Regions from separate parts of the Oricola thermophila genome, predicted to be linked through region 4. Evidence: predicted binding sites of a transcription regulator. Region 4 holds the regulator's gene; each other region holds the start of a gene.
What was found. Region 4 encodes PhoB, which activates phosphate uptake and scavenging genes when phosphate is short. Its sites were predicted from a motif close to TGTCATNNANCTGTCAT; they were not measured.

Region 1: a site for PhoB is predicted at 1,453-1,469, ahead of HTY61_RS19185 (esterase-like activity of phytase family protein). Genes of this name have one in related genera too.
Region 2: a site for PhoB is predicted at 4,923-4,939, ahead of phnF (phosphonate metabolism transcriptional regulator PhnF). Genes of this name have one in related genera too.
Region 3: a site for PhoB is predicted at 2,190-2,206, ahead of phnC (phosphonate ABC transporter ATP-binding protein). Genes of this name have one in related genera too.

Annotation. Positions count from the first base shown of each region.
Region 1 covers NZ_CP054836.1:3,954,419-3,961,564, reverse strand. The annotation lists gene HTY61_RS19190 (putative bifunctional diguanylate cyclase/phosphodiesterase) at 1-1,219, opposite strand, end outside; gene HTY61_RS19185 (esterase-like activity of phytase family protein) at 1,546-3,738, shown strand; gene HTY61_RS19180 (CPBP family intramembrane glutamic endopeptidase) at 3,827-4,603, opposite strand; gene HTY61_RS19175 (DUF2778 domain-containing protein) at 4,673-5,833, opposite strand; gene HTY61_RS19170 (TetR/AcrR family transcriptional regulator) at 6,187-6,804, opposite strand; gene HTY61_RS19165 (carboxymuconolactone decarboxylase family protein) at 6,963-7,146, shown strand, end outside.
Region 2 covers NZ_CP054836.1:664,194-671,339, forward strand. The annotation lists gene HTY61_RS03075 (hypothetical protein) at 242-592, shown strand; gene ggt (gamma-glutamyltransferase) at 613-2,430, opposite strand; gene HTY61_RS03085 (O-acetyl-ADP-ribose deacetylase) at 2,536-3,051, shown strand; gene HTY61_RS03090 (LLM class flavin-dependent oxidoreductase) at 3,065-4,072, opposite strand; gene phnF (phosphonate metabolism transcriptional regulator PhnF) at 4,108-4,851, opposite strand; gene phnG (phosphonate C-P lyase system protein PhnG) at 5,019-5,474, shown strand; gene phnH (phosphonate C-P lyase system protein PhnH) at 5,474-6,085, shown strand; gene HTY61_RS03110 (carbon-phosphorus lyase complex subunit) at 6,088-7,146, shown strand, end outside.
Region 3 covers NZ_CP054836.1:672,238-679,383, forward strand. The annotation lists gene HTY61_RS03115 (alpha-D-ribose 1-methylphosphonate 5-phosphate C-P-lyase PhnJ) at 1-46, shown strand, start outside; gene phnK (phosphonate C-P lyase system protein PhnK) at 43-819, shown strand; gene phnL (phosphonate C-P lyase system protein PhnL) at 822-1,526, shown strand; gene HTY61_RS03130 (DapH/DapD/GlmU-related protein) at 1,533-2,153, shown strand; gene phnC (phosphonate ABC transporter ATP-binding protein) at 2,387-3,226, shown strand; gene phnD (phosphonate ABC transporter substrate-binding protein) at 3,325-4,239, shown strand; gene phnE (phosphonate ABC transporter, permease protein PhnE) at 4,305-5,162, shown strand; gene phnE (phosphonate ABC transporter, permease protein PhnE) at 5,168-6,520, shown strand; gene HTY61_RS03155 (alpha-D-ribose 1-methylphosphonate 5-triphosphate diphosphatase) at 6,626-7,146, shown strand, end outside.
Region 4 covers NZ_CP054836.1:2,768,290-2,775,435, forward strand. The annotation lists gene HTY61_RS13300 (TrkH family potassium uptake protein) at 1-310, shown strand, start outside; gene HTY61_RS13305 (Hsp33 family molecular chaperone) at 315-1,313, opposite strand; gene argF (ornithine carbamoyltransferase) at 1,310-2,236, opposite strand; gene HTY61_RS13315 (aspartate aminotransferase family protein) at 2,261-3,475, opposite strand; gene HTY61_RS13320 (GcrA family cell cycle regulator) at 3,815-4,351, shown strand; gene phoB (phosphate regulon transcriptional regulator PhoB) at 4,421-5,113, opposite strand; gene phoU (phosphate signaling complex protein PhoU) at 5,131-5,853, opposite strand; gene pstB (phosphate ABC transporter ATP-binding protein PstB) at 5,910-6,656, opposite strand; gene pstA (phosphate ABC transporter permease PstA) at 6,751-7,146, opposite strand, start outside.

The DNA.
Region 1 (7,146 bases), 1.2 Mb from region 4:
GCGGCTGGTAGACGACGCGGATTTCCTTTTCCAGGTCGCCATGGCGAAGATTGTGTTCGATCGCGTTCATCTCGCGGCGATGCGTCTGCAGTTCCGCGGTATATATCTCGACGCCGGACCCGTGTTCCTTGGCGTGAAACAGCGCGTAGTCGGCGCGCTCCATCATTTCCGAGGCCGACACGATCGCGATCTCCTCCATCGCGAAACCGGCCGACGCGGAGATCTTCAGCGGCAGGCCCATGATCGTGAATGGCTGCCCGATCGCCTCGCGGATCCGGCATCCGAGGCTTTTCAGGCCGTCCTCTTCCTTTGGGTCTTCGATGATCAGCGCGAACTCGTCCCCGCCGAGACGGGCAAGCTGTCCCGTGCCCGCGCAGGCCTCGCGCAGCCGGGCGCTTACCTCCACCAGCAGCAGGTCGCCCACGCCGTGGCCGAACCGGTCGTTGACGGTCTTGAACCCGTCGATATCGACGATGCCGACAGCGAAGCGGGGCGTCGCGCCCTTCCGTGCCTTCAGGCGCTTCTCGAGGTCCGCGAAATGCTTCCGCCGGTTCGGCAGCCCGGTCAGTATGTCCTGTTCGGCGCGTTTCTCCGCCGCCTCGCGCAGATCGTCGGCGGTAATGCTCGCGCCGATGGCCTTCAGGATCGCCTTGCGGGTCAGGCCCGAGACCGTGAAGGCGACGAATGCCGCGGCCAGCAGTATGAAACCGAAATGGATGGGATTGTCGCCGCCGGCCTTGACCGCGAAGGCCATCATGGCGCCGCCCGCCAGCACGACCGCGCCGATAACCAGCCGCGCGCTGATCGCCACCACCGACACGATCATGATCGCCAGCGCGAAGAAGATGAGCTTTGTCGGCTCGAGATGCAGCGTGTGGTGCATGACGAGGCTGACAAGGGTCATGAGCAGGAGTCCGGCGGCCCTGCGCTCGATCTCCCCGTGGTCCAGCGACTTGCGGGCGCATTCGCACGATATGGCGAAACATGCGAGGCTGATGATCGTCGAAACGGTGCCGAGCAGCACCTTGCCCGCCGGTTCCTCGATGATCAGGTAGGCAATTGCCACGATGGCGAAGTAGACGGTGGCCGGAACGACCATGGCGCGCAGCATCGGCTGGTAGGCTTCCGCAAGCCGCCTTTGTATCTCCGTGTCGCGGCGATCCACCGCCTCGACCGCGGCCGGCGCGACTGTCTTCGCAACCTTGTCTTCGCCCAGCACGATCCGACTCTCCTTCGCGCCCCCTTTGAACCGGTTCCTGCGGCCTGAATATCGGCGCGGCGAGCGCGTCCGGCGTCTTTCGGCGTCGGCAGTCCCGACCCTCCACCATGGGGAAGGAAACTTCAGATTCCGTTAAAAGGCTCCTTTTCCGGGCGGCGCATTCGTTCCCCGGGCGACAAGGCCGGCGCCGACCTGTTCCCCCGGCGCGGCATGTCACGATCTCTTCGCGGAACTGTCATGGCGCCGTCACGTGTCTCGCGAACAAGGCCGGTGTCCTTTCCGCCGGCCACGGGGCCGGCACATCACGACATTGGGAGTAATGACGCATGACCAGGAAATATCGACTGATGTCTGCGGGCACGGCGCTGGCGGCGCTGTTCGCCGCGACCGCCGCGCAGGCCGACGGCGGGCATGTCTTCAACCGGATCGCGTCCTTCCCGGTAAACACCAATCTCCCGGAAGGCGCCGACCCCGCGACCGAGACCTCCTCGGAGATCATCCATGCCACCGGGGACGGCATGAAGCTGGTCTATTCGGACAGCCCGCTCGGCGGCATCGGCATCGTTGACATTTCCGATCCCGCCAACCCGGCGCCCGGCGGCTTCATCCCGCTGGAGGGCGAGCCGACCTCAGTCATCGTCAAGGACGGCAACGCCTTCGTCGGCGTCAACACCTCGGAAAGCTACACCAACCCGTCGGGCGTCCTGAAGACCGTCGACATTGCCAGCGGCGCGGTCGTCGGCGAATGCGCCCTGTCCGGCCAGCCGGATTCCGTTGCCATCTCGAAGGACGGCGCCTTTCTCGCCATCGCCATCGAGAACGAGCGCGACGAGGATCTCGATGACGGCGTCATCCCGCAGATGCCCGCCGGCACGCTCGACATTTTGAAGGTTTCCGGCGGCGCGGTCGATTGCGACTCGAAAATCTCTGCCGATCTCACCGGCCTGGCCGGGATCGCGCCGGAGGATCCGGAGCCCGAATTCGTCGACTTCAACGACGCCGGCGAAATCGCCGTCACCCTGCAGGAGAACAACCACATCGCCATCGTCTCGGCGGCGACCGGCGCGGTGCTCTCCCACTTCTCCGCCGGCACGGTCGATCTCGAAAGCGTCGACACGGCCGAGGAAGGCGCCCTCACCTTCGACGGCACACTGTCGGGCGTCCGCCGCGAGCCGGACGCCGTCCAGTGGCTCGACAATGATCGCCTGGTGATCGCCAACGAGGGCGACTACGAGGGCGGCTCGCGCGGCTTCACCATCTTCTCGAAGTCCGGCGAGGTCCTCTACGAGAGCGGCCTTTCCTTCGAATACGAGGTCGCCATGGCCGGCCACTATCCGGAAAGCCGGTCGGGCAACAAGGGCGCCGAGCCGGAGGGCATGGAAGTCGGCACCTTTGGCGACGACACCTACATCTTCCTGCTGTCCGAGCGCGGTTCCGTGATCGGCGTCTATCGGGACACCGGCGCCGAGCCGGAATTCGTGCAGCTCCTGCCGACGGCGCTGGCGCCGGAGGGCGCGGTCGCCATTCCGGGCCGCAACCTGCTGGCCGTCGCCAACGAGGCCGATCTCGGCCCGGACGGCGGCGTGCGCAGCCACGTCACGATCTATGCCTATGGCGAGGGTCCGGCGCGGTACCCGATGATCGTCTCCGGCATGGAAAACGGCCGTCCGATCGGCTGGGGCGCGCTTTCGGGCCTCGCCGCCGACCGGGAGAAGCCGGGCATCCTCTATGCGGTCAACGACTCCTTCTACGCCATGCAGCCGACGATCTTCACCATCGACGCCAACGAGACGCCGGCGAGGATCGTGAAGGCCACCCGCGTCACCCGCGAGGGACAGGCTGCGCAGCTGCTCGACCTCGAGGGCATCGCCGCCGACGGCGAGGGCGGCTTCTGGCTTGCTTCCGAGGGCCGCACGGACAGGCTGATCCCGCACGCATTGTACCACGTCGATGCCGATGGCGAGATCGCGGACTACGTGCCCTTCCCGCCGGAGCTGCTCGCCGTCGAGAAGCGCTTCGGCTCGGAAGGCGTCACCATGATCGGCGACACGCTGTGGGTCGCCATCCAGCGCGAGTGGGCCGACGATCCGGCCGGCCAGGTCAAGCTCGTCGCCTACGACACGAAGACGAAGGAATGGGGCGCGGTTGCCTACCCGCTGGAACCGAAGGGCGAGGGCTGGGTCGGCCTGTCGGAGATCACCCTTCACGGTGATCACGTCTACATCGTCGAGCGCGACAACCGGATCGGCGAGGCGGCGAAGCTGAAGAAGCTGTTCCGCGTGTCGGTGTCCGAACTGAAGCCGGCCCCGCTCGGCGGCGATCTGCCGCTGGTCTCAAAGGAAGAGGTCCACGACTTCATCCCCGACCTGAAGGCCACGGGCGGCTATGTCGTCGACAAGGTCGAGGGCTTCGCCATCGACGCCGCCGGCAACGCCTTCGCGGTCACCGACAATGACGGCATCGACGATTCCAACGGCGAGACGCTGTTCCTGCGCCTCGGCGCCATGGACACCATGTAACCGCCTTCCTCCCAGGGCGTGTTCGCGGGCCGGGGCCATTGCGCCCCGGCCTTTTCCTTTCGCGGGCCGGAAGCCGGCCCGGTGCCGGTCACGCGGCCCGGCCCGTTGTTCCCGTCCCGCGGGCCAGCCGGAGCGCGACGATGCAGGCGAGGATCGCTGCCAGCCCCGCGGCGATCGCGAGCGGCCGCGGACTGTCCGCCCCCTCGCCGGGCAATAGCGGCAGGATGCCGAGCGTCGTGTTCGACGCGGCATGGAACAGATGCGCGATGAACAGGCTGTCGCCGCTCCTGCTCCACAGCCAGGTATGGAGGATCGACATTGCGAGTATCTGGACGAGAAACGGCGCCGGCGGAATCGCGGCGTGGAAATTCCCCGGCAGCAGCCAAAGGGGCAGGTGCCACGCCCCCCAGGCGAATCCCACGGCGAGGCCGGCCCGCACCGGTCCCGTCCGTTCCAGCAGCCGCGCCAGCAGGTAGCCGCGCCACCCCGTTTCCTCGCCGGCGACGCTGAACAGGAGAACCCAGGCGAACATGACCGGAATCATGGCCGGCCGCGCGGAAAGGGCGATGTCGGGCGAGCCGCCGAGAAGCCCGTCGATCGCCAGCGCCGCGAAGCCCACCGCGGCCGTCGAGAAAAGCGCGAACGCGTAGATGTGCGCCGGCGCGCGCAGCCGCAGGAAACCGGACAGCAGCCGCCCTGTCTCCGCGCGCCCGGCCCGGCCGCACAGGATCAGCGCCGCCACCGTCGGGCCGAATGTGCCCGCGATCCGCCAGCCGGCCGCGTCGCTGCCCGTCGCGATGGCCGCGCCCCAGGCCGACCACGAGATCGCGAATGTCAGGAGAATGAAGGAAATGACGCTTTTCATCGCTCTCGTCCCGCGGCAGCACGGTCGGACGGCACCGGCGCGGAGCGAAACGGGCCGGGAATGCCGCCCCTAGAGCGCCGCCATGTAGGTCGGTACTTCCTTGAGGTTCGGCACCACGATCATGTGTTTCACCTCGCCGCGCTTGAAGGCGGCGAGGAACTTGTCATAGTCCTTGAAGACCACGCAGCCGTTCGACTGCGACTTGTCCTTCCCGCCGCCGCGCACATACATGTAGGTGTGGGCCAGCAGCCCGTCGCGGTTGTATTTCTTCTTGCCGTCCGCCGGCAGCAGGCGAATCGCCTCGACGCCGTGGAAACGGCTTTCGCGCATCCTGAGCTTGTAGAGGTTCGGCGGCGTCGGCCCCTTGTTCTTCACATGCACGTAGCGGGGATTGTCCTTCATCTTGCCGAGGCCGGAATGCGCCTCCAGCTTCTCGCCGTTCGGCATGTAGACCGTCTTCGCGCTGATGTCGTAGACGGCCACCTTGCTGCCGCGTCCGGGCAGCAGCGACTCGTTGCGCCGTCCGAACAGCCGTCCGAAGATCCCGCCGCGCGTCTCCTCCTCGACCTCCTTCTCGGGATCGGCATAGGCGAGCGCGGTGCCGCCGGACTTGCGTGCACCGCCCTCCGTCCGGGGCCTTTCGGGCGCTGCCGCGACATTCGCCGTGACCGGTGAAGGTGCGGCGGCGATGCGCGGTCTCTGCTCCGGCACGGGAATGCCCGCTTCCGCCGCAGCTTCGCCTTCCGTCAGGTCCGGCAGGACCGGCTCCGGCAGGGCGGAGACCGAGGCCAGAGCGATCCGCCGTTCCACTTCCGCCGTCGACCCGGTCTCCGAAAGGCCGGGTATCCAGGCATGGGCGCCGACGGACGGCACGGGATCCCTCGTGCCGCGCAGCGCGGCGAGCCGCCGGGGGTCGGGTGCGGCCGGCTTCGCCGCCTCCGGACCGGCCGTTGCGCGGATGTCCCTGGGCGCGACGCGGGCAACGCGATCGCTTCGCCCGGTCGCGATGTCCCGGCGCGGTCCGTCTGCCACGGCATCGGCCAGCCGCAGCGTGTCCGCCGATGCGACCGCGACGCCGAGACCGGCCGAAAGCTGCGCGGCACCGTCCGCGACGAGCGACGCCGCGGCAATTGCCGTCGCCAGCGCCAGGGCGGCGAGTGCCGGCCATCTGCGTCTTTCCGAGAGGGCGCGCCTGCCTTGCTTTGCCGGCTGGCCTGTCTGAACTGTCAAATCACGTGTCCCCGAATGCGGTTCCCGTTCCCGGTCCTGCCGGTCGGCAATTGGCGAATGCGCGGCGCGGCGTTCCGTTTCCGCGCGATCGGGGCATGCGCCAACCCGTTTCGGCCGGGAACCCTGCCCCATCCCGGGCATGGCTCCCTTCGGTCCCGAACGGTCCCCGTCTTTCCCAGACTGTCAGCGGATGGTTAACAAAGCCTGCGCGCGCGCCGCATTGCGGCAGATCAACTCTCCCGCCGCCGCTTCGCCACGGCAGGCCCTTCGCCATCCCTGCGGCAATTCTAGCCTTTTCGGGCGGTTGAACGGAAGTGTCGCAAAGGAACATGGTAAACCCGGCCGGCCCCGGTTCAGGCACCGGACGGGCTCGCCTGCCGGGCGCGAAGCCCCTCCACTTCCGCCGCCATGTCCTCGGCCAGCGCGGCCAGCTCGTCGGGGGCGGTGCCGCGATGCACCTCGATCCTGAGCGCGGCGAGATAGGCCTGGAAGCGCCGCGCCAGCCGTGCTGCATCGGCCTCCGGCGGCAATTCGCCCCTGTCCTTCGCCTTCTCGAAAGCGGCTGCGATCTCCGCCTTCATCTCGTCCAGGTAGCGCCGCGACCGTGCGGCGATCGCCGCCTCGTCCGGCGGCATGTCGAGAAGCGTCTTGACGAGCATGCAGGCCCGTCCATCGGTACCGCCCTCCTTCACCCGAGCGAAGGAGCGCAGGTGCTCGGCCAGCGCCTCGAGCGGCGAATCCGTCCGCGCCAGTTGCTCGCGCAACCCGCCGCGACCGCGCTCGAAATAGCGGTCGAGCACGGCGAGATAGAGCGCCTCCTTGCTCTTGAAGGCGGCATAGATGCTGCCCGGCTTCATCGCCAGCGCGGCCTCCAGGTCCTTCAGCGAGGTCGCGTGGTAGCCCTTGCGCCAGAACAGGTCGAGCGCCGCCTCCAGCGCCCGGTCGCGGTCATATGGTCGTGCCCGTTTCATGCGCGCCACAATAATGGCTCTTGCCCCGCTTGTCCCGCCTTGCCGGAACATCCGGTTCACATTTGAGTGATTGCTCAAGTTTATGGTTTGAGTGATCACTCAAACGGATTATGTCTCCGGTCACCGGCCGCCCGATGGCCGCAGGAAAGGAAACCGAGATGACCGAATTCACCATCCACGACGAGAACACCGCCCCCGAGGAAAGCAAGCCGCTTCTGGCGAAGTCCAAGGCCGCCTTCGGCCGCGTCCCGGGCCTGCACGCCGTCATGGCCGAGGCGCCCGGCCTGCTGGAAGGCTACCAGCAGTTGCACCGACTGTTCCTGGAATCCAGCTTCGACAATG
Region 2 (7,146 bases), 1.9 Mb from region 4:
AATCTCCGGTTAGCTCCTCCCGGAATTCCGATTCACGCGTCGTCTCGACGCCTGCAGGTCCAATATAATACCTTTGTCGCAGCAATCCGTTGCGGAGTGTGCATGGGAGCCATGCGACGAATGCATTTCCCAGGATGAGAATATTGGCTCAAATCACTCAAAATTAAGAAAAATACTCGTTCGCGAAGAATCCGTTCCTTCATCACCGGTGGTTATTCCTGCGCCGACGAGGAGCATGGACATGACCGCGATCACGCCCGTATCCCCAGTTTCCGAAACACGTCCGACCCACGGGCTGCGGACCCTGCCCGGCGAGACCGTCAGCCCGCCGCTGGAAACGCAAGGCATCGCCGCCGGTGGCGCGACGAGCGTCGAGGAAATGCTGCTGAAGCTGCAGGAAAAGGCCTTCTACACCGAAGCCGCGCTGCGCGTTCAGGTTGGCGACATGGGCCGGCAGCCGCTCGCGCGTGTCGATATCACCGATCTTGCGTTGATGATCATTTCCGGCAAGGCCATGAGCGACGCGCTGGCCGCGCGCGCGGCCGACCAGCCGCCGATATCGGCCACGCCGGCTTCCGCCTACCGCGGCTGACGGCAGGCGGCGCGACCGGCTCATTCACCGAGCGCGATGCCTTCCCGGCGCGGATCCGCCCCGCCGCTGAGACCGTCCGGCCGGATGGCTATGGCGTGCAGGCCGGAATTGAGTTCACCGACATTCACCTTGTAACCCATCGCCTCCAGGGCCGGTTTCAGGGATTCGGCCACTGTTCCTTCTTCGAGGTCGAAGGTTCCGAAGCGGTTGACCGCGTGCGCCATGGAGACCGCCCGCTGCACGTCCATGCCCCAGTCTAGATGGGCGATGATTGCCTGCGCGACGTAGCCGATGATGCGGCTGCCGCCCGGCGAGCCGATGGCCAGCACCGGCTTGCCTTCGCGCAGCACGATGGTCGGCGACATGGAGGATCGGGGGCGCTTGCCCGGTTCGACCCGGTTGGCGATCGGCCAGCCGCCGGCATGCGTCCGGAAGGAGAAGTCCGTCAGCTCGTTGTTGAGCAGGAAGCCGTTGGTCATCAGCCGCGAGCCGAACCCGTTTTCGATGGTCGTGGTCATGGACAGGACATTGCCGTCGGCATCGACGATGGAGATGTGGCTGGTAGAGGGAAACTCGATCGAGGCGTCGTCGCCTAGCAGCAGCGCGTGGTCATAGGGCGGTTCGCCGGGCAAGACTTCCTCCAGCGCCCCGAAGCCGTCGATCCGGTCGCCCTCGATCAGGTTGGCGCGTTCGGCCAGGTAGTCGGGATCAAGCAGGCCTTTGACCGGCACGGGGACGAAGTCGCTGTCGGCCATGTAGCGGCCGCGGTCGGCAAAGGCGAGGCGCGAGGCATCGCCGATCAGCCGCCAGGTATCGGTATCGCCCGGATCGCCGAGCGAGAAGTTCTCGATGATGCCGAGGATCTGGCCGACGGTCAGCGCGCCGGAGGAGGGCGGCCCCATGCCGCAGACGTCATGGCCGCGATAGGGCGCGCAGACAGCGGGCCGTTCCTTTACCGTGTAGGTCTCGAAATCCTTGATCGACAGGACACCGGGGTTGCCCTCGGCATTGCGTACCGTGTCGACAATGGCCTGCGCTATCGGACCCGAATAGAACGCGTCCGCCCCGCCCATCGCAATTGCGCGCAGCGTTTCGGCATATGCGGGATTCTGCAGCCGGTCTCCAGCATTCAGAGGCGTGCCCCCCGGGAGAAAGTAGTTGGCCGTGGTCGAAAAGCGTGAAAGTCGCTTTGCGTCGGCGGCTATCATGCCCGCAAGGCGGGGAGACACCTCAAAACCGTTTTCGGCAAGCGCGATGGCGTTGGCGAACAGATCGGGCCAGTCCACCTTGCCCCAGCGTTTCCAGGCTTCCTCCAGCAGCATCGGCGTTCCGGGCGTTCCGACCGAGCGCCCGCCGACGACCGCGTCGAAGAATTTCAGCGGCTCGCCGTTCCCGTCCTGGAACAGGGTCGGGGTTGCTTCCATCGGCGCTGTCTCTCGGCCGTCCAGCGTGGTGATTTCGCCGGTCGCCGCGTCGTACCAGACGAGAAACGCGCCTCCTCCGAGTCCGGAAGATTGCGGCTCGACCAGACCGAGAACGGTCTGAACGGCGACCATCGCATCTGCCGCGCTGCCGCCGGCGCGCAGAATCTTTGCGCCTGCTTCGACAGCCAGCGGATTGGCTGCCGCGACCATCCAGTTCTTCGCCTCGACCGGCTTGCCGGCGGCCTTGGCTTCCAGTGCGGCACGAATCTCCGGCGACGTGAAGCCGTGGGGGCCGGTAGTCCCGATTTCGGGTGCGATGGCATCGGCGGCTTCCTGGGAGCGGGCATTGCCGGCAAGGGCTGACAAGCCTGCGGCGGCAATAATGGCAATTCGGATGCTGGCTCGAAAGGTCATTGGGGCCTCCTTTCTCCCCATATTAGAGGATGGAAAGGGCCTCGCGGCAAGACTTGCCTCCTTGTCGGCAGGTGTAACAATCTCGCAGGATATGGAAGCCTCATCATGATCGAAGACCGTTTTACAGTCGTTCAGGGCGACATCACCACGCTCGACGTCGATGCCATCGTCAACGCTGCCAATGAGAGCCTTATGGGCGGTGGCGGCGTGGACGGCGCGATTCACCGCGCGGCCGGGCCGGGGCTGCTGGCCGAATGCCGCACGCTCGGCGGCTGCCCCACCGGTCAGGCGAAAATCACGGCCGGCTATGACCTGCCGGCGCGCCACGTCATTCACACGGTCGGGCCGGTGTGGCGCGGCGGCGGGGTGGGCGAACCGGCATTGCTGGCCTCCTGTTACCGGAATTCGCTGCTGCTGGCCGCGGAACATCGCTGTTCCACCGTTGCCTTTCCGGCGATTTCCACCGGTGTTTACGGCTATCCGGCGGAGGCGGCGGCGAAGATCGCTGTCGAAACCGTGGCTCGGACGCTTGGCGAACTGCCGAAGATCGAGCGCGTCACCTTCTGCTGTTTCTCGGAGCGGTCGGTCGAACTCCACCGCGTGGCGATTGCCGCACTGTAAATGACGGACAGGATCAGTCCGGCATGTCCGTTTCCGCCAGTTCCCGCATCGCTTCGGCACCGATCCGGAAGGACTGCAACCGCGCCGCGTGATCGTGGATATGACCGGTCAGGATCACCTCGTCCGGGCGGTATTCGTCGATGAAGCGGGCAAGCTGGTTCCTGACGCTTTCGGGGGAGCCGACGGCGGTGATCCGGAGCGCCTCGTCTACCATCGGGCGCACATTCGGGTCGATCGCGGCGTCGATGTCCTCGACGGGGCGCGGCAGCTTGCCGGGCATGCCGGTGCGGAGCCTCGCGAACCCGAGTTGCATCGAGGTCCGGATATACCGGCCTTCCTCGTCCGTCGGTGCGGCAAAGAGGTTGATCGCGAGCATGAAATGCGGCCTTGCGAGAAACTCGGACGGCCGGAAAGTGCGGCGGTAGATTTCGGATGCCTGTTCCAGCGCCGCCGGGGCAAAGTGCGAGGCGAAAGCATAGGGCAGGCCGAGATGGGCGGCGAGCTGCGCGCCGTAAAGGCTCGATCCGAGGATCCAGATCGGCACCTTCGTGCCGGTGCCGGGGATCGCCCGAACCTTCGCACCGGGATCGGAATCGCCGAGGTAGCCGATCAGTTCCACCACGTCGTTGGGAAAATGGTCGGCGCCATCCATGCCGCGGCGCAGTGCCCGCGCCGTGGCCATGTCGGTTCCCGGCGCGCGGCCGAGGCCGAGATCTATGCGGTCAGGGAAGAGCGTCGCCAGCGTACCGAACTGCTCGGCGACGACGAGCGGTGAATGGTTCGGCAGCATGATGCCGCCGGCTCCGACCCTAATCCGCTTGGTTCCGCCTGCGACATGGCCGATCAGGACCGATGTTGCGGCGCTGGCGATGCCGGGCGAATTGTGATGCTCGGCCAGCCAGTACCGGTTGTATCCCCATTCTTCCGCATGGCGGGCGAGGTCTAGCGTGTTGCGAAGCGCATCGGCGGCCTCGAAACCTTCGGGTATGGGCGAAAGATCAAGCAGCGAATAGGGGACCATGGAGGCTCACAGGGAACGGTTGCGGTCGCCACGACCTATGGTCTGTGCCGCCCCGGTTCAAGCGGGCCCTTGTCCGAACGAGCGCTGGTCGGCGCCGTTTGGTCGTCGTTGTCGATCTTCAACTCGACACGGTCGGCGGCAAAGCGGGTTTCCGAGTAGTGGACGGGTTTTCCCTCGGCATCGACATTGATTGCACGTGTCACCAGCACGATGGCGCCGGCCGAAAGACCAAGGAGTTCGATGTCCTCCGCGGATGCATGGCGCGCCTCCACCACAGTCGACCTGCGCATGTAGTCTCTCACGCCGCAGGAGGCCAGCGCCCTGGTGATGGAGGCATGTTCCTCGAAAGTCTTTCGGATGTCGGCGAAACGCGTGGCGTCAAACCACGAAGTCGCGCGCGACACCGGTACACCGTCGGCGTCGCTGATCGTCTCGAGGCGTATCGCCGGATCTCCGGCAGAAATGCCCAGCGCGTCGGCGACTGTCTCGGACGCGGGTTCTTCGTGGCTTTCAAGCATGCGGGTGCTTGTAGAACCTGCCTGGTTGCCGAGGCCGGCTGAGAAGCGTGTGCGCCTTGTTATGGGATAGCTGAGCCGTTTCCGGCGCCGGACAAAGGTGCCGCGTCCCTGCTCGGAACGGAGTACGCCTTCCTGTTCGAGCGAGGCGATCGCGGATCGAACCGTGTGGCGGTTTACACGGTAGCGTTCGGCCAGCTTCATCTCCGACGGCAGCTTTCCGTCCGCGCCGGCGGCGCCGCTGGCAATGTCCGAGCGGATCATGTCGGCGATCTGGCGCCAAAGTGCCACGCCCGATTTTCGCTCCAGCAACTTGTCACGCAAATCCCGTCCTCCGTCATACTTCTGTCATCCGCGACGGATACATGAATAATATGTTCAGTTGTCTATATCAATAGACATGTTGTGATCCAAGGTGGCCAGGGAATGGGATGGCAGGACAGGTAACGGGAAATCAAAGGCAGGAGCGGTTGTCGGTGCTTGCCAGGGCCAGCGGTTCGGAACTGGCCGAGTTGTGGCAGCGACTTGGAATCGACCCGGCTTGCGAGATCGTGCGTGGTCCGGAGACCGGGCTGGTGGCGTTGCGCGGTCGGATCGGCGGGGGCGGCGCGCCGTTCAATTTTGGCGAGGCGACGGTAACGCGGGCGACGGTGCGGCTGGAAAACGGCGCGGTCGGCCATTCGGTTGCTCTAGGGCGTGACCGGCGAAAGGCGAAGCTGATCGCGATCCTCGATGCGCTTTCTCAGGACCCGGCGATGGCGGTGCGTGTCGACACGGAAATCGTGCAGCCTCTGCTGGAATCGCTTGTCGCCCGGGATGAGAAGCGGCGTGCGGAAACAGCAGCGACCAGGGTCGATTTCTTCACGATGGTGCGAGGAGAGGACTGATGATGGCAAGCGCAGAGATCGTCGAGGGCGGCTTTGCCGAACCCGTTTTTGCCGCGCAGTCCGTGTTTCGCGCCGTGATGGATGCGATGGCGCAGCCGGGCACGGTGCACAGCATCGAAACGGTTGCCGGTCCTCCGGCGCCGCTGAGCGCAACGGCGGGGGCGGTGGTTCTGACACTTGCGGACGCTGACACGCCGGTCTGGCTTGATGCCAATTTGGCGCGCAGCGACGCGGTGAAGGGCTGGATATCCTTTCATGCAGGTGCACCATTCGCGAGCATGGCTTCGGATGCATCCTTCGGGATCGTCACGGATCCCGGGCTGGCGCCTCCTCTTTCCGGCTTTACTCTCGGTACGCAGGAATATCCGGACCGCTCGACAACGCTGATCCTGCAGGTCGAGACATTGACCGGGGGCGATCCGCTGACGCTTCGCGGTCCCGGTATCCGGAATACGCGATCCTTTGCCCCGCATCCGCTACCCGGCCATTTCGAAATGCAGTGGCGCGAGAACGGCGCAATGTTTCCGCGCGGCATCGACATCATCCTGGCTGCGCCGAATGCGGTCGCCTGCCTGCCGCGCACGACGCGGATCGTCGAAGGGGGAGCCTGAACATGTATGTCGCGGTGAAGGGGGGCGAGATCGCCATTCGCAATGCGCACCGGTTGCTCGCCGACCGGCGGCGTGGTGACCGATCGGTGCCGGCGCTTGGGTTGGAGCAGATAGCGGAGCAACTTGCGCTGGCATGCGACCGTGTGATGTCGGAGGGCTCGGTCTACGACAGGGAACTGGCGGCACTCGCGATCAAGCAGGCAAGGGGAGACCTGATCGAGGCGATTTTCCTGTTGCGTGCCTACCGCACGACGCTGCCGCGTTTCGGATATTCGGAACCGATCGATACCGCCGAGATGCAGGTCGAGCGGCGTGTCTCGGCAACCTACAAGGACCTGCCGGGCGGACAGATGCTCGGGCCGACCTTCGATTACACGCATCGCCTGCTCGATCCGGAACTGGCGCGCGACAGCGAGGTCGCGGAGCCGGAAAGCCGGATGGGCGACGACGCGCCGGTGATGCGGGTTTCCGACATTCTCGCCGAGGAAGGGCTGATAGAAGAGGACGGCGATGTGCCGGGCGACGGGATCGGTGACCTGACCCGCACGCCGATGGAATTCCCGATGACCCGCGACACCCGGCTGCAGGCGCTGGCTCGCGGCGACGAGGGCTTTCTCCTGGCGCTCGGATATTCCACACAGCGCGGCTATGCCCGCACCCACCCCTTCGTCGCCGAAATCCGCATCGGCGAGGTCGAGGTCAAGCTGGACGTGCCGGAGCTTGGGTTCGCCGTCACGATCGGCCGGATCCAGGTGACCGAGTGCCAGATGGTCAACCAGTTCAAGGGATCGGCCAAGGCGCCGCCGCAATTCACCCGCGGCTACGGCCTCGTTTTCGGTCAGTCGGAACGCAAGGCGATGGCCATGGCGCTGTGCGACCGCGCCCTACGCGCAGGCGAACTCGGCGAGGATGTCGTCGCTCCGGCGCAGGACGAGGAATTCGTCATTTCACATTCCGACAACGTGCAGGCGACCGGTTTCGTGGAGCACCTGAAGCTTCCGCATTACGTCGATTTCCAGGCGGAACTCGACCTGGTGCGACGCATGCGCAGCGAACATGCG
Region 3 (7,146 bases), 1.9 Mb from region 4:
CCATCGCGGCCATCTCGCCGGCGAGACGACGGAGGCCGCGGAATGAGCGACCAACCACTATTGAGAGTCAGCGGCGTATCGAAATTCTACGGCACCCGTACCGGCTGCCGCGATGTCAGCTTCGATCTGTATCCCGGCGAAGTGCTGGCCGTCGTCGGCGAGTCCGGCTCCGGCAAGACGACGCTGCTCAATTGCATTTCGACGCGGCTGATGCCGACCGCCGGGACCGTCAGTTACCGCATGCGCGACGGCCGGTTCCGGGACCTCTATCGCATGGGCGAGGCGGAACGGCGATTCCTCATGCGCACGGATTGGGGTTTCGTGCACCAGAACCCTGCCGACGGGTTGCGCATGAGCGTTTCGGCCGGCGCCAATGTCGGTGAGCGGCTGATGGCCGTCGGCGAACGCCACTACGGCAACATCCGTGCCACGGCGACCGACTGGCTCGGGCGGGTGGAAATCGGTGCCGACCGCATCGACGACCAACCGCGCGCCTTCTCCGGCGGCATGCGGCAGCGCCTGCAGATCGCCCGCAATCTCGTCACCGGGCCGCGCCTCGTTTTCATGGACGAACCGACCGGCGGCCTGGACGTGTCGGTTCAGGCGCGACTGCTGGACCTGCTGTGCGGTCTCGTCAACGACCTCGGTCTTGCCGTGGTGGTCGTGACCCACGACCTCGCGGTGGCGCGGCTGCTGTCGCACCGCATGATGGTGATGAAGGACGGGCAGGTGATCGAGTCCGGCCTTACCGACCGGGTGCTTGACGATCCGCGCGCGCCCTACACCCAGCTTCTCGTTTCCTCGATCCTGCAGGTTTGACGATGCCCACTCCGCTTGTCGTTTCCGATATCGCGAAAACCTTCACCATGCATTTGCGCGGCGGCGTTGAAATTCCGGTGGTCGAACATGTCGACTTCTCGCTGAAGGCGGGACAATGCGCCGTGCTGGGCGGGCCGTCAGGCGCGGGCAAGAGTTCCATCCTGAAGATGCTCTACGGTAATTACGGCGTCGACAGGGGGCAAATACTCGTCAGGCACAATGGCGATTATGTCGATCTCGCCACCGCCGATCCGCGCATGGTGATCGCCATCCGGCGCGACACGATCGGCTATGTCAGCCAGTTCCTGCGCGTCGTGCCGCGGGTTTCGGCGCTCGACGTTGCGTCCGAACCGCTGGTACAGCGTGGCGCCGATCCGGGAGAGGCGAGAGCCAGGGCGGCGCATCTGTTTTCCCGGCTCAATCTTCCCGAAACGCTGTGGAACCTGCCTCCGGCGACGTTTTCCGGCGGCGAGCAGCAGCGCGTCAACATCGCGCGCGGCTTCATTACCGATCATCCCGTTCTGTTGCTCGACGAACCGACGGCTTCGCTGGACGCGAGGAACCGGCAGGTGGTGATCGACATGATTGCGGAGAAGAAGGAAGCCGGCGTCGCGTTGCTCGGAATCTTTCACGACCAGGACGTGCGCGACGAGGTCGCCGATGCGGTCATCGACGTCACGCGTTTCGCGGCCAAACGGGCGGCCTGATCACCGATGACGAAGAAGCTGGGCATCGAGCCGTTCATCCATCCGACGGCGCGCGTCACCAATTCCACCCTCGGACGCTACACGGAGATCGACGAGCGGTGCATCGTTTCCGAGTGCGAAATCGGCGACTATTCGTACCTTATCCGTGAAACCGAGGCGTGGTGCGCGACCATCGGAAAGTTCGCGAACATCGCCAGTCATGTGCGCATCAACGCGACCAATCATCCGACCTGGCGGGCGACACAGCACCACTTCGTCTACCGGGCAGGCGACTACTTCGACGACGCATCCCACGAGGACGAATTCTTCGAATGGCGTCGCGGCAACCGGGTGGTCATCGGTCACGATACCTGGATAGGCCACGGGGCGATCATCCTGCCCGGCGTGACCGTCGGCGACGGTGCCGCCATAGGCGCCGGCGCGGTCGTCACGAAGGACGTTGCACCGTACACGATCGTGGGGGGCGTTCCGGCGCGGCCGATCCGGGAACGCTTCTCCAGGGCGACGGTGGACCGGCTACTGGCACTGGCCTGGTGGGACTGGGATCACGCCCGCCTGCGTTCTGCGCTCGAGGATTTCCGTGCGCTCGATGTCGAGGCGTTTCTGGACAAGTACGAATCCGCCTGAGTTGCGCAGCGTTCATCATCCCGATTGCCGCACTTGTTGACAGTTCCGTGACATGACGCGGACGGGAGCCCGGGCGACCGGCAGGAGATGCCCTGTTTTCAAGCATGCCGGGAGGGGCGGATGACCGTCCACAGCTCCGTTCGACATGTCATGGAATTGAAATCGAACTGACATTCTCCGGTTATCGAAGCCGCATAGACCCCGCATTGGCTCAATCGAAATCGGGGTTGCCGATGCTCGAAATCAGGAACGTGACGCGCCGTTTCGGCGCAAATACGGCAGTGAAGTCAGTCGACCTCAGGATTCCGACCGGCCAGATGGTCGGCATAATCGGCGCTTCGGGCGCCGGAAAATCGACGCTCCTGCGGATGATCAACCGGCTGATCGATCCTTCTGAAGGCAGCATCCTGTTCGAGGGCAGGGAAGTGTCGTCGCTAAAGGGCAAGGCGTTGCGGAGCTGGCATCGCGATTGCGCGATGGTATTCCAGCAGTTCAATCTGGTGCCGCGTCTCGATGTCGTGTCGAACGTTATGCACGGCTTGCTGAACGAGCGCTCGACGCTGGCGACAATATTCAACGTCTGGCCGCGCGCCGACATTCTGCGCGCCATCGACATTCTCGAGCGCCTCGGCGTCGGCGATCACGCCGTGAAGCGCGCCGAAGCGCTCTCCGGCGGCCAGCAGCAGCGCGTGGCCATTGCGCGGGCTCTGATGCAGCAGCCGAAGGTTGTTCTCGCCGACGAACCGATTGCATCGCTCGATCCACGCAACGCGCAGATCGTCATGCAGTCGCTCAGGGACATCAACCGGCAGGACGGCCTCACTGTCATTACCAATCTTCATACGCTCGACACCGCGCGAGCCTTCTGCGAGCGCATCATCGGCATGTCCGCGGGAGAGGTGGTGTTCGACGGCACGCCGGAGGACCTCACGGAGGCCGCTGCACGCCGCATCTACGGGGCGGACGGCCTCGATGAGGCGTTCTCCGAATCTGTCACCTCGACCAGCTTCAACGCCGTGCGGGAGACGGTCGCGCCCAAGCCCGAGCCGGAAGTGCTGGCGGCGCAGCCCTGACGGCGGTTTCGGAATTCCTCGCGATGTGGGTCGCGTCGCGCGGATGCATGCTTCGAACGACCACCAACCGGGCAATCCAGCCCAACAGGAGAGACCTTATGTTCAAGAAGCTTCTTCTCGCGACGGTCGCCGTTGCTGCTGTCGCAGCCGGCTCCCTGTCCGCCAAGGCGCAGGAGATCAACGAGTTCCGGATCGGCATTCTCGGTGGCGAAAACGCCCAGGATCGCCTGACCTCCAACGAGTGCGTCCGCGCCTACGTCCAGGACCTGCTCGGCGTCGAGACCAAGCTGTTTACCCCGGCTGATTATGACGGCGTGATCCAGGGGCTGCTCGGCGGGACCATCGACATGGCCTGGCTCGGCGCCTCGGCTTACGCGAAGACCTATCTGACCGATCCGGAAGCCGTGGATGTCGTACTCGTCAAGACAAACCTTGACGGTTCCTTCGCATATCACTCTGTCGGCTTTGCCCGCGCCGATTCCGGCATCAAGTCGCTTGCCGACATGAAGGGCAAGGTCTTCGCTTTCGGCGATCCGAACTCGACCTCCGGATATCTCATTCCCTCGATCGAGATTCCGCAGGAGATTGGCGCCACGATGGAATCCGGCGACTATTTCAAGGAAGTGAAGTTCGTCGGCGGTCATGAACAGACAATCGTTGCCGTCAACAACGGCGAAGTCGACGCGGGCGTCACATGGGCCGACGGTCAGGGTGCCTGGGAAGACGGCTACAATTCCGGCGCATTGCGCAAGGCCGTCGACTCCGGCCTCATCGACATGAACGATCTCGTCGAGATCTGGAAGTCCAAGCCGATCCCGGAAGGTCCGATCGTGCTGCGTCGTGCGCTGCCGGAGGATGTCAAGACCAAGGTCGTCGACTTCCTGAAGGGCCTGCACGACAGCGACCCCCAGTGCGCCTACAACATGGCCGCCGGCGATACGGCGGGCTTCCGTCCGATCACGCACGAGGCCTACGAGACGATCATCGCCGTCCGCAAGGCCAAGGGCAGCTAGTCGCAAGATTTCAACATTGCCGGGCGGGTTTCCCGCCCGGTGCCTGATTATTGAAGGTCTGGGACATGGCGCAAATCGCGGCGGGCGGAAGCCAGGACATCAGGACTGCATATCTGGCGATGGCGCGCCAGAAGCAAGTGTATAGCGGGATCATCGTACTGGTCTTCGCGCTTCTGATGGTGTCGGGCTATCAGCTCGCAAACATGCGCAGTGCCGGCGGTTTCCTGGACGGGTTGACGAGCTTCTTTGACTTTCCCCACGAGGTCATTGCCGAAGCGAGCGAGAAGGCCGCCAATCTTCCGGGACTGCTGGTCAGGTTTTTTCCGTCATTGATCGAAACCATCAACATAGCGGGCGTTTCGACCCTGATCGGTGCGATCGCGGCCGTGTTCCTGTCCCTGCTTTCGACGCGCGGACTCGCGCGGTTTCCGCGTCTGATCCCCGTTTTCCGGCGGATCATGGACGTCACGCGCGCGATTCCCGAGATCGTCGTCGCGCTGATCCTCATCTTCGTTCTCGGTGGCGGTCCGGTTCCGGCCATGATTGCCATCGCCGTCCACACATCGGGTGCGCTGGGCAAGCTGTTTTCGGAAGTCAACGAAAACGCGGACCTGAAGCCGCTGGAGGGACTGGCTTCCGTCGGCGCCAACTGGTCGCAGCGCATGTGGCTCGGTGTCGTGCCGCAGGTTGCGCCGAACTGGCTCTCCTACGGATTGCTTCGCTTTGAGATCAATGTCCGGGCTTCTGCCATTCTCGGCTTCGTGGGCTCCGGTGGCATTGGCCACGACCTGCGGCTGGCCATGCAGTGGGGTGTTGGCCGTTACGACGAGGTCGTCTCGATATTCATCCTGTTGTTCCTCGCCATCGTGATTATCGACCAGGTATCCAGCCACTACCGAAACCGTCTCGTGAAAGGTCACTGAAAGCCATGTCCGCAACAGCCGCCGATTTCGGTTCAACCGGCGCCCGCACCGACCTGCGCGAAGCGGTGGTCGCCGGGATCAACCGGCGCAAGTGGATATCCTTCGCGATTCCCGTGCTGATCCTCGTCTATCTGGGCTATTCCGCGTTCGCGTTCGACGTGGCGGGCCTGTTGCAGAGAGCCCGGCTCGACAACGTGCAGATACTCCTCTCGGACTTCGTGAGCTACAAGACGCACGTTACCCGCGACAATCGTTCGGCGTCGATCGTCGTCGCCATCGAGGGGGAAAACAAGGGTACATATCCCGAGGGACAGATGCCGGGCTTTGTCTCGATGGATGGAGATGTGGTGAGGATCGATCTCGGTGGCGGGCATCGTGTGACCTACGAGGGCCCGGTCGCGACCTACAGCTACCCCGGCTATGGCGAAATCGTTGTCTCGCGGGACGGCAATCGCGTCGACCTGTCATTGCCGGGAGAGGATTTGCCTCCCTTCATCAATGCCTCGCGCAGCCGCGTGACGATCAAGACACCTCGGGGCCGGATGTCGTACACGCGCAACAAGATCGAGACCTTCAAATACGACTATGGCTGGGAATTGTTCTTCTTCACGCTGGACAGCCCGTTCGCCGGCAAGGGGCCGGGAGAATTGATCGAACTGGCGCTGTGGGGCGAGCGGATCGATCCGGACAGGAGCAACCTCTCCTACATGTTCTCCGAATTCTGGAACAACCGGATGTGGCGACACAAGGACGTCATGTGGGCGATTTTCGAGACCGTGCTCATGGCTTTCCTTGGGACCATGACGGCGGCTCTCGTGGCGCTTCCACTTGCCTTTGTCGCGGCACTGAACTTCACCCCGTCACGTGTGGCTCGCGCAGGCGCACGCCGTCTCTTCGATTTTTTCCGCGGCGTGGACGGCCTGATCTGGACGATCATTTTGAGCCGCGCCTTCGGCCCCGGTCCGCTTACCGGTGCTATTGCGATCGCGATCACCGATACCGGCAGCTTTGGCAAGATGTTCTCCGAGGCGCTCGAGAACGTGGATCACAAGCAGATCGAGGGCGTTCAGTCGACCGGCGCCAACGTGCTTCAGCGGGCACGTTTCGCAGTCTTGCCGCAGGTGGTCCCGGTGTTTCTCAGCCAGGTGCTCTACTACTTCGAATCCAACACGCGGAGCGCGACGGTGATCGGCGCCATCGTGGGTGGCGGCATCGGACTCCTGCTGACGCAGGCAATCTCCACCCAGAAGGACTGGGAAGAAGTCAGCTACTACATCGTGCTCATCATCCTGATGGTGATGGCGATGGACAGCGCTTCGGGCTGGATCCGGGCCAAACTGATCGGCCGGTCGTCCTGAACGCATGCGGTTGGCCGGGCCAGCGACGGCGGAACGTAAACCTGCCGCCTTTCCCTGCCACTGCGTCATTGCGGAATCGGATAAAGGAATGGGGTAAGTCTTTTCATGAACGAAATCAGGGGCGCATTGGCCTTCGCCGTGACACAGTCGGAAGAAATTTTCACGAATGCTCGCATCGTCCTTGCCGACGAGGTGCTTGACGGCACCGTTGTCGTGCGGGACGGGCGGATTGCCGATATCCAGCCCGGCGGCACGGCGGTGCCCGCACATGACCTGGAGGGCGACTATCTGACGCCCGGCCTTGTCGAGCTGCATACGGACCATCTGGAAACCCACTACAGCCCGCGCCCCGGCGTTGTCTGGAACCTGATGGCATCCGTGCAGGCGTATGACGCGCAGATCGCCACGTCCGGCATCACAACGGTGTTCGATTGCTTCCGCATGGGATCGGACGAGGACGGCGGCTTCCAGCCGGGCGAGATGCGAAAGCTGGCGGACGCGCTGAAGGCGGCGCAGACGAAGGGTCGGCTGCGCGCTGAACACCGCATCCACCTGCGCTGCGAGGTGTCGTCCCACAACGTGCTCGAGGAACTCGACCAGTTCCGTGGCGAGGAACTGGTCGGTCT
Region 4 (7,146 bases):
CAACGGACGCCCGCTCGACGACCGCGTACCGTTGGCCGTGACGACCTTCGTCTTTCTCTATCTCGCCGCGTTCGCCGTGCTCTCGATCGCGTTGCAGCTGACCGGCCTCGATCTGCTGACGGCGATTTCCGGCGCCGGGTCGGCAATCTCCAATGTAGGGCCGGGACTGGGTCCAACCATCGGGCCGGCCAGTACCTATCAGGATCTGCCCGACGCCGCGAAGTGGCTCCTGTCCTTCGGAATGCTGCTCGGTCGTCTGGAACTGTTCACCGTACTCGTGCTCTTCCTGCCGCGCTTCTGGCGCAGCTAGGCCACTATTCTGTTCCGTCGAATTCCGAAGGGTCGAACGTATAGACCGAGGAACAGTATTCGCACTTGACCGTGATTTTCCCGCCCTCGACCGAGTCCGCGCGTTCTTCCGCCGACATCGCCCCGAGCATGTCTGTAACGCGCTCGCGAGAACAGGTGCAGCGGTTGACCACCGGCGCCGGGTCGCTGGCCGTCACGCCGCGTTCATGGAAGAGGCGGTAGAGCAACGTATGGACGCCAACCCCCTCGTCGACGAGTTCGTCGTCGGCCACGGTATCGAGCAGAGCCTTGACCTCGCGCCAGGCATCGTCATCCTCCACCGCGTGAAGTTCGGTACCCTCCGGCGCCTCCCCGGGATGCAGGTCGGCCATCCTTGCGCGCTCCGGTGAATCCGGCAGGAACTGGACGAGGATGCCGCCAGCGCGCCAATGCGTTCGGCTACGGCCGTCCTCGCCGCGCAGGGTCAGACGGCCGACGGCGAGCCGAAGCTCCGTCGGGATCTGTTCCGACTGGCGAAAATAGCTGCGCGCGACTTCCTCGAGCGAAGATCCGTCGAGCGCCACGATACCCTGGTAGCGGTTCATGTAGGTGCCCTGATCGACGGTCAGCGCCAGCACGCCCTTGCCGAGCAACGCTTCAGGATCAGCCTTGCCGCTTTCAACGGCAGCATTCACGGCATCGTCATCCCAGCGCGCATAGGCCCGCACCCCGTCAGGCGTAGCAAATTCGACGACCAGCAGCGAAACCGGCCCCTCGGTCTGGCTCTGAACGATGAACTTGCCCTGGAACTTGAGCGAGGTGCCCAACAACACGGTCAGCACGATCATCTCGCCAAGCAGCCGCGCCACCGGCTCGGGATAGTCGTGGCGATCAAGGATGGCATCGAGCATCGGGCCGACAAGTACCGCGCGGCCGCGCGCATCCAGCGCATCGACCCGGAAGGGCACGACCGCGTCGAGCGGATCGGGTATCGGCGAAGCGACGGGGGCGGATCCTTCGGTCACGGTCGATCGTTCCCCACGCCGAGGCACCAGGCGATGATCGCCTTCTGCGCGTGCAGGCGGTTCTCAGCCTCGTCGAACACGATCGACTGCGGGCCGTCGATGACGCCATCGGTAACCTCCTCGCCGCGATGCGCGGGCAGGCAGTGCATGAATACCGCGTCCTCCCTGGCCCGGCTCATCAACCGCTCGTTGACCTGATAGGGCATGTAGATGTTGTGGCCGCGCGCCTTCTCCTCCTGCCCCATAGACACCCAGGTATCGGTAACGACCGCATCGGCGCCAGTAACGGCGGCATCAGGATCGTGCGTAATCGTCACGCTTCCACCGTGCTCACGTGCCCAGTCGACATAGCGCTGTTGCGGCTCGCTTCCTTCCGGCACGGCCACGGACAAGTCATAGCCGAACTTCGGCGCCGCCTCGATGAAGGAATGCAGCACGTTGTTGCCGTCACCCGACCAGGCAATGCGCTTGCCAGCGATCGGCCCGCGATGCTCCTCGAAGGTCATCACGTCGGCCATGATCTGGCAGGGATGCGTGTCGTCAGTGAGCGCATTGATGACCGGCACCGTCGCAGCTTCCGCCAGCTCCAGCATGCGCTCGTGCTCCCTGGTCCGGATCATGATGATGTCGACATAGCGCGACAGAACGCGAGCCGTATCGGCGATGGTCTCGTCGCGACCGAGCTGCATTTCGGTGCCGGTCAGCATGATCGTCTCGCCACCGAGCTGACGCATGCCGACATCGAACGAAACGCGCGTTCGCGTCGATGGCTTTTCGAAGATCATCGCCAGCACCTTGCCTTCCAGCGGCTTGTCCGCGGTACCGGCTTTCTGGGCCGCCTTACGCAGCTTGGCTGCTTCGAGAATGGCCCGCAGGTCGCCTGCCGGCACGTCGGCTATGTCGAGAAAGTGGCGAACACTCATTGCATCAGATCCAGGTCGGTGATTTCAAAGTTCTTCATTGTCGGAAGGCTCCTTGCCGCGCCTCGCGGAAACAGCCGTGGCAGCTGCATCGATGCGTTCGAGGGCAATACTGATATCCTCGTCACTCGCCGTTAGCGGCGGCAGGATGCGCACGACATTTTCCCCTGCCGGCACCGTCAGCATGTGGTTTGCGTATAGCTCGTTGACAACCTCGCCGTTCGGCACGACGCATTTCAGGCCCAGCATCAGGCCTTCACCGCGCACCTCTGCAAAAACGTCGGGATGGCGGTCGACGATCGAGGCCAGACCCTGCTTCAATCGCAACGCCTTGTCCCGCACCGTTTCGAGAAAGCCCTCCTCCAGAACCACATCAAGCACGGCATTGCCAACGGCCATGGCCAGGGGATTTCCGCCATAGGTGGTGCCGTGAACGCCCGGCACCATGCCCCGCGCGGCCTCCTCGGTGGCAAGGCAGGCCCCCATCGGGAAACCGCCGCCTATCGCCTTGGCCACCGCCATGATGTCCGGCGTCACGCCCGCCCATTCGTGGGCAAAGAGCTTGCCGGTCCGGCCCATGCCACACTGCACCTCGTCGAAAATAAGCAGCAGGCCCTTGTCATCGCAAAGGGCGCGCAGATCGCGCAGGAACTGCAGGGGCACCGGGCGGATACCGCCCTCGCCCTGGACCGGTTCGATCAGGATGGCGGCCGTTTCCTCCGTTATCGCCGCCTCAAGCGCATCCATGTCGTTGAAGGGAACCTGGTCGAACCCTTCCACCTTCGGGCCGAAGCCCTCCAGATATTTCGGCTGACCTCCCGCCGCGATTGTGGCCAGCGTCCGGCCGTGAAAGGCACCCTCGAAGGTAACGATGCGGAACCGCTCGGGATGGCCGCCAGCATAATGGTACCTGCGCGCCGTCTTGATCGCGCATTCCAAAGCTTCGGCACCAGAGTTGGTGAAGAATACCTTGTCGGCAAAGGTCGCATCGACAAGCCTTTGCGCAAGGCGACGCTGTTCGGGCACCTCATAGAGATTGGAAGTATGCCACAACTTTCCGGCCTGCTCGCGCAGCGTCTCCACAAGATGCGGGTGGGCGTGGCCAAGTGCCGAAACGGCTATACCGCCGCCAAAGTCGAGATATCGCTCACCACGCGTATCGACCAGCCACGACCCCTCTCCGCGGTCGAATGCGATGTCAGCCCGAGCATAGGTCTCGAAAAGCGGTGATGGTTCGTTCATCGCGGCGTCCTGCCAAGGGATTCAAATGAAAAAAGCCGCCCGTTCGGCGGCTTCCCGTTTTTAGGAGTTGGCCGCTCATCCGTCAATCAAAAGCGCTTCAACGGGTGGTTCGAGACGCCTCCAAGAGGCCGAGGCGCAAGTTGTTGAAAACCGCAAAAACTGATTCGTGTACCGAAGTGGGACTCTTGTCAGCGAGTCAACCGCCATAGTACGTTGCGGACGTGGCGGGACAACCGCGCAGAGTAAACTCCCAAGTATCGCGTTCAGGTGCCGGTTTTTTTCTTTCGAAAACCGAGCCACGGAGAGGGATTCTGCGCCAAAACCTGGATGGAGAGCTGAGTGAGCTGGACAGACGAACGCGTGGAACTGTTGAAAAAGCTTTGGACGGAAGGGCTGAGCGCGAGCCAGATCGCGGCACAGCTCGGCGGCGTCAGCCGGAATGCCGTCATCGGCAAGGTCCACCGGCTGAAGCTTTCGGGACGGGCAAAATCCGTCTCCACCGGTGCCCCCAAGGCCAAGCGCAGCGCCGCAACACGCCCTTCATCGTCGCGCGGCAGCTATAGCCGCGGTGGTGGCGGTGGCGGCGGAAGCACGGTGACAACCGTGACCCGCACGGTCGGCGCCACGGTCATGAAAACGGAGGCCGTTGCCCTCGCAGAGACCGACCAGCGCCCGATCGAGGATGTCGTCGTTCCGATTTCTAAGCAACTCAAGCTGGTCGAACTGAACGAAAACACCTGCAAGTGGCCGCAGGGAGATCCGCTTTCGGAGGACTTTCATTTCTGCGGACACCAGTCCGAGGAGGACTCCCCGTACTGCAAGTATCACGCGCGGCTTGCCTTCCAGCCATCGTCGGAGCGCAAGCGTACTCGCTAGACGAAAGGCAACCGACAATAGACCCGGGCGGCATCAGCCGCCCGTTACGTTTTCATCCAGGCATTTTCTTCAGACCGCCTCGAGCGAGTAGCCCGCACCGCGAACGGTGCGGATCGGGTCGCGCATCTTTCCGAAGTTGATCGATTTGCGCAGCCGCCCGATGTGGACGTCGACAGTGCGATCGTCGACATAGATATCCTCGCCCCACACGCCATCGAGAAGCTGCGCGCGCGAGAAGACACGGCCCGGCGCCTGCAGGAAGAATTCGAGGAGCCGAAACTCTGTCGGTCCGAGCTTGATTTCGCGGCCGCTGCGATAGACGCGGTGGGTTTCGCGATCGAGTTCGAGTTCGCCGACCTTGAGCACGCTGGCAACGATCTCGGGCCGGGCACGCCGGAGCATCGCCTTTACGCGGGCCATCAGTTCAGGCGTGGAGAACGGCTTGACCACATAGTCGTCCGCGCCGGTGGAAAGGCCGCGGATGCGTTCGCTCTCCTCGCCCCGCGCAGTCAGCATGATGATCGGCAGACGCTGCGTCTCGGGCCGGGCCCGCAGGCGACGGCACAGCTCGATGCCGGAAAGGCCGGGCAGCATCCAGTCGAGGATCAGCAGATCCGGAACCGATTCACGCAGCGCGATCTCGGCCTCGTCGCCGCGCAACTCGGCATCAACCCGGTATCCCTCGGACTCAAGATTGTATTTCAAGAGGACACTGAGCGCTTCCTCATCCTCGACAATCATCACCCTTGGCTGATTGCCCATGAGCATGCTCCCTTACATCAAGCATTCGGTTCATCGACCACGATGCGATGGGTCTTGTCTTCCTTCGGGCGAAAGGTCGAAAGCCGCTCGCCCGTGACTATGTAGTAGACGGACTCGGCGATGTTCGTGGCATGATCGCCAATGCGTTCGACATTCTTCGCGCAGAACAGAAGGTGGGTACAGGTCGTGATGTTGCGCGGATCCTCCATCATGTAGGTGAGGAGTTCGCGAAACAGCGAGGTATACATGGCGTCGATCTCGTCATCACGGTCGCGCACCATGTTGATGCGCGTGACCGAGCGCGATCCGAAGGCGTCGAGCACTTCCTTCAGCTGTGCGAGCGCCAGATCCCCCAGGTGTTCGATCCCGCGAACGAGATTGACCGAATTGCTGCGTTCGGAAATCGCGACAACCCGCTTTGCGATGTTCTTGGCGAGATCTCCGATGCGCTCGAGATCCGTCGCGATGCGGATCGTGGAAAACACCTCGCGCAGGTCGGCAGCCATGGGCTGACGCTGCGCGATAATCAGCACCACCTTTTCGTCGAGCAGCGCCTCTGCCTCGTCGAGGATCAGATCGTCGGCAATCACCTTCTGCGCCAACTGGATATCCGACTTCACCAGGGCACTTATGGAATTCTCCACCATCCGTTCGGCAAGACCGCCCATCTCGGCAATCTTGTGGGCGAGAAACTTCATGTCGTCGTCGAACGATTTCACCGTGTGGTTGGTTGGAACCATCGGATTTTCCTTCCTCAAAAGGCTGCTCTTCTCTGCGGGTACGCGCCCAGACGGGCCTAGCCGAAGCGGCCGGTTATGTAGTCCTGGGTACGCTTCTCCGACGGGTTGGTGAAAATCGTCTTGGTGTCGTCCACCTCGACAAGCAAGCCCAGATGGAACATGGCGGTACGCTGCGAAACGCGCGCGGCCTGCTGCATCGAGTGTGTGACGATGACTATCGTGTAGTTCTCGCGCAACTCGTCGATAAGCTCCTCGACCTTCGCGGTGGCGATCGGATCGAGCGCCGAGCACGGTTCGTCCATCAGGATCACTTCCGGCGACACAGCAATTGCGCGTGCTATGCAAAGGCGCTGCTGCTGACCACCGGACAGGCCGGTGCCCGGCTCGGCGAGACGGTCCTTCACCTCTTCCCAAAGCCCGGCGCCGCGCAGGCTGTATTCGACGACATTGTCGAGATCCGCCTTGGTCTTCGCCAAGCCGTGGATGCGCGGACCATAGGCCACGTTCTCATAGATCGACTTCGGGAACGGGTTCGGCTTCTGAAAAACCATGCCGACGCGAGCACGCAGTTCCACAACATCGATCGACGGATCGTATATGTTCTCGGAGTCGAGGGTGATGTTGCCGCTGACACGGCAACCGTCGATTGTGTCGTTCATGCGGTTGAGGCACCGCAGGAAAGTCGACTTGCCGCAACCCGACGGCCCGATGAGCGCAGTCACCTGGTGCTCGTAGATATCGAGACTGATATCGAACAACGCCTGTTTCTGGCCGTAAGACACGCAGACGTCTTCGCCCTTCATCTTCGTTCTGGGCTGGCCAGCGACCGCCCCGCCCTGGCCGTTCGTCGCGAACAGCTGATCGGCATCCACCTTCATGGCACTCTTCTCCATAATTCTACCACCGCCGTTCGAACTTCTGACGCAGATATACCGCCATTCCGTTCATCACCACCAGGAAACCAAGCAGGACAAGGATTGCCGCCGAAGTCCGCGACATGAAACCGCGCTCGGGACTGTCCGCCCATATGTAGATCTGCGTCGGCAATGCGGTTGCCGGTTCGAACAATCCGCCGGGCGGACTTGTTATGAACGCGTTCATCCCGATCAGCAGAAGCGGTGCCGTTTCGCCCAATGCCTGTGCAAGCCCGATGATGGTGCCGGTCAGAATGGTCGGCATCGCAAGAGGAAGCTGATGATGCAGGATTGCCTCGTGCTTGGACGCGCCGACCCCGAGTGCAGCTTCCGCGATCGACCCGGGAACCTGCTTGAGCGCGGCCCGTGTAACTATGAT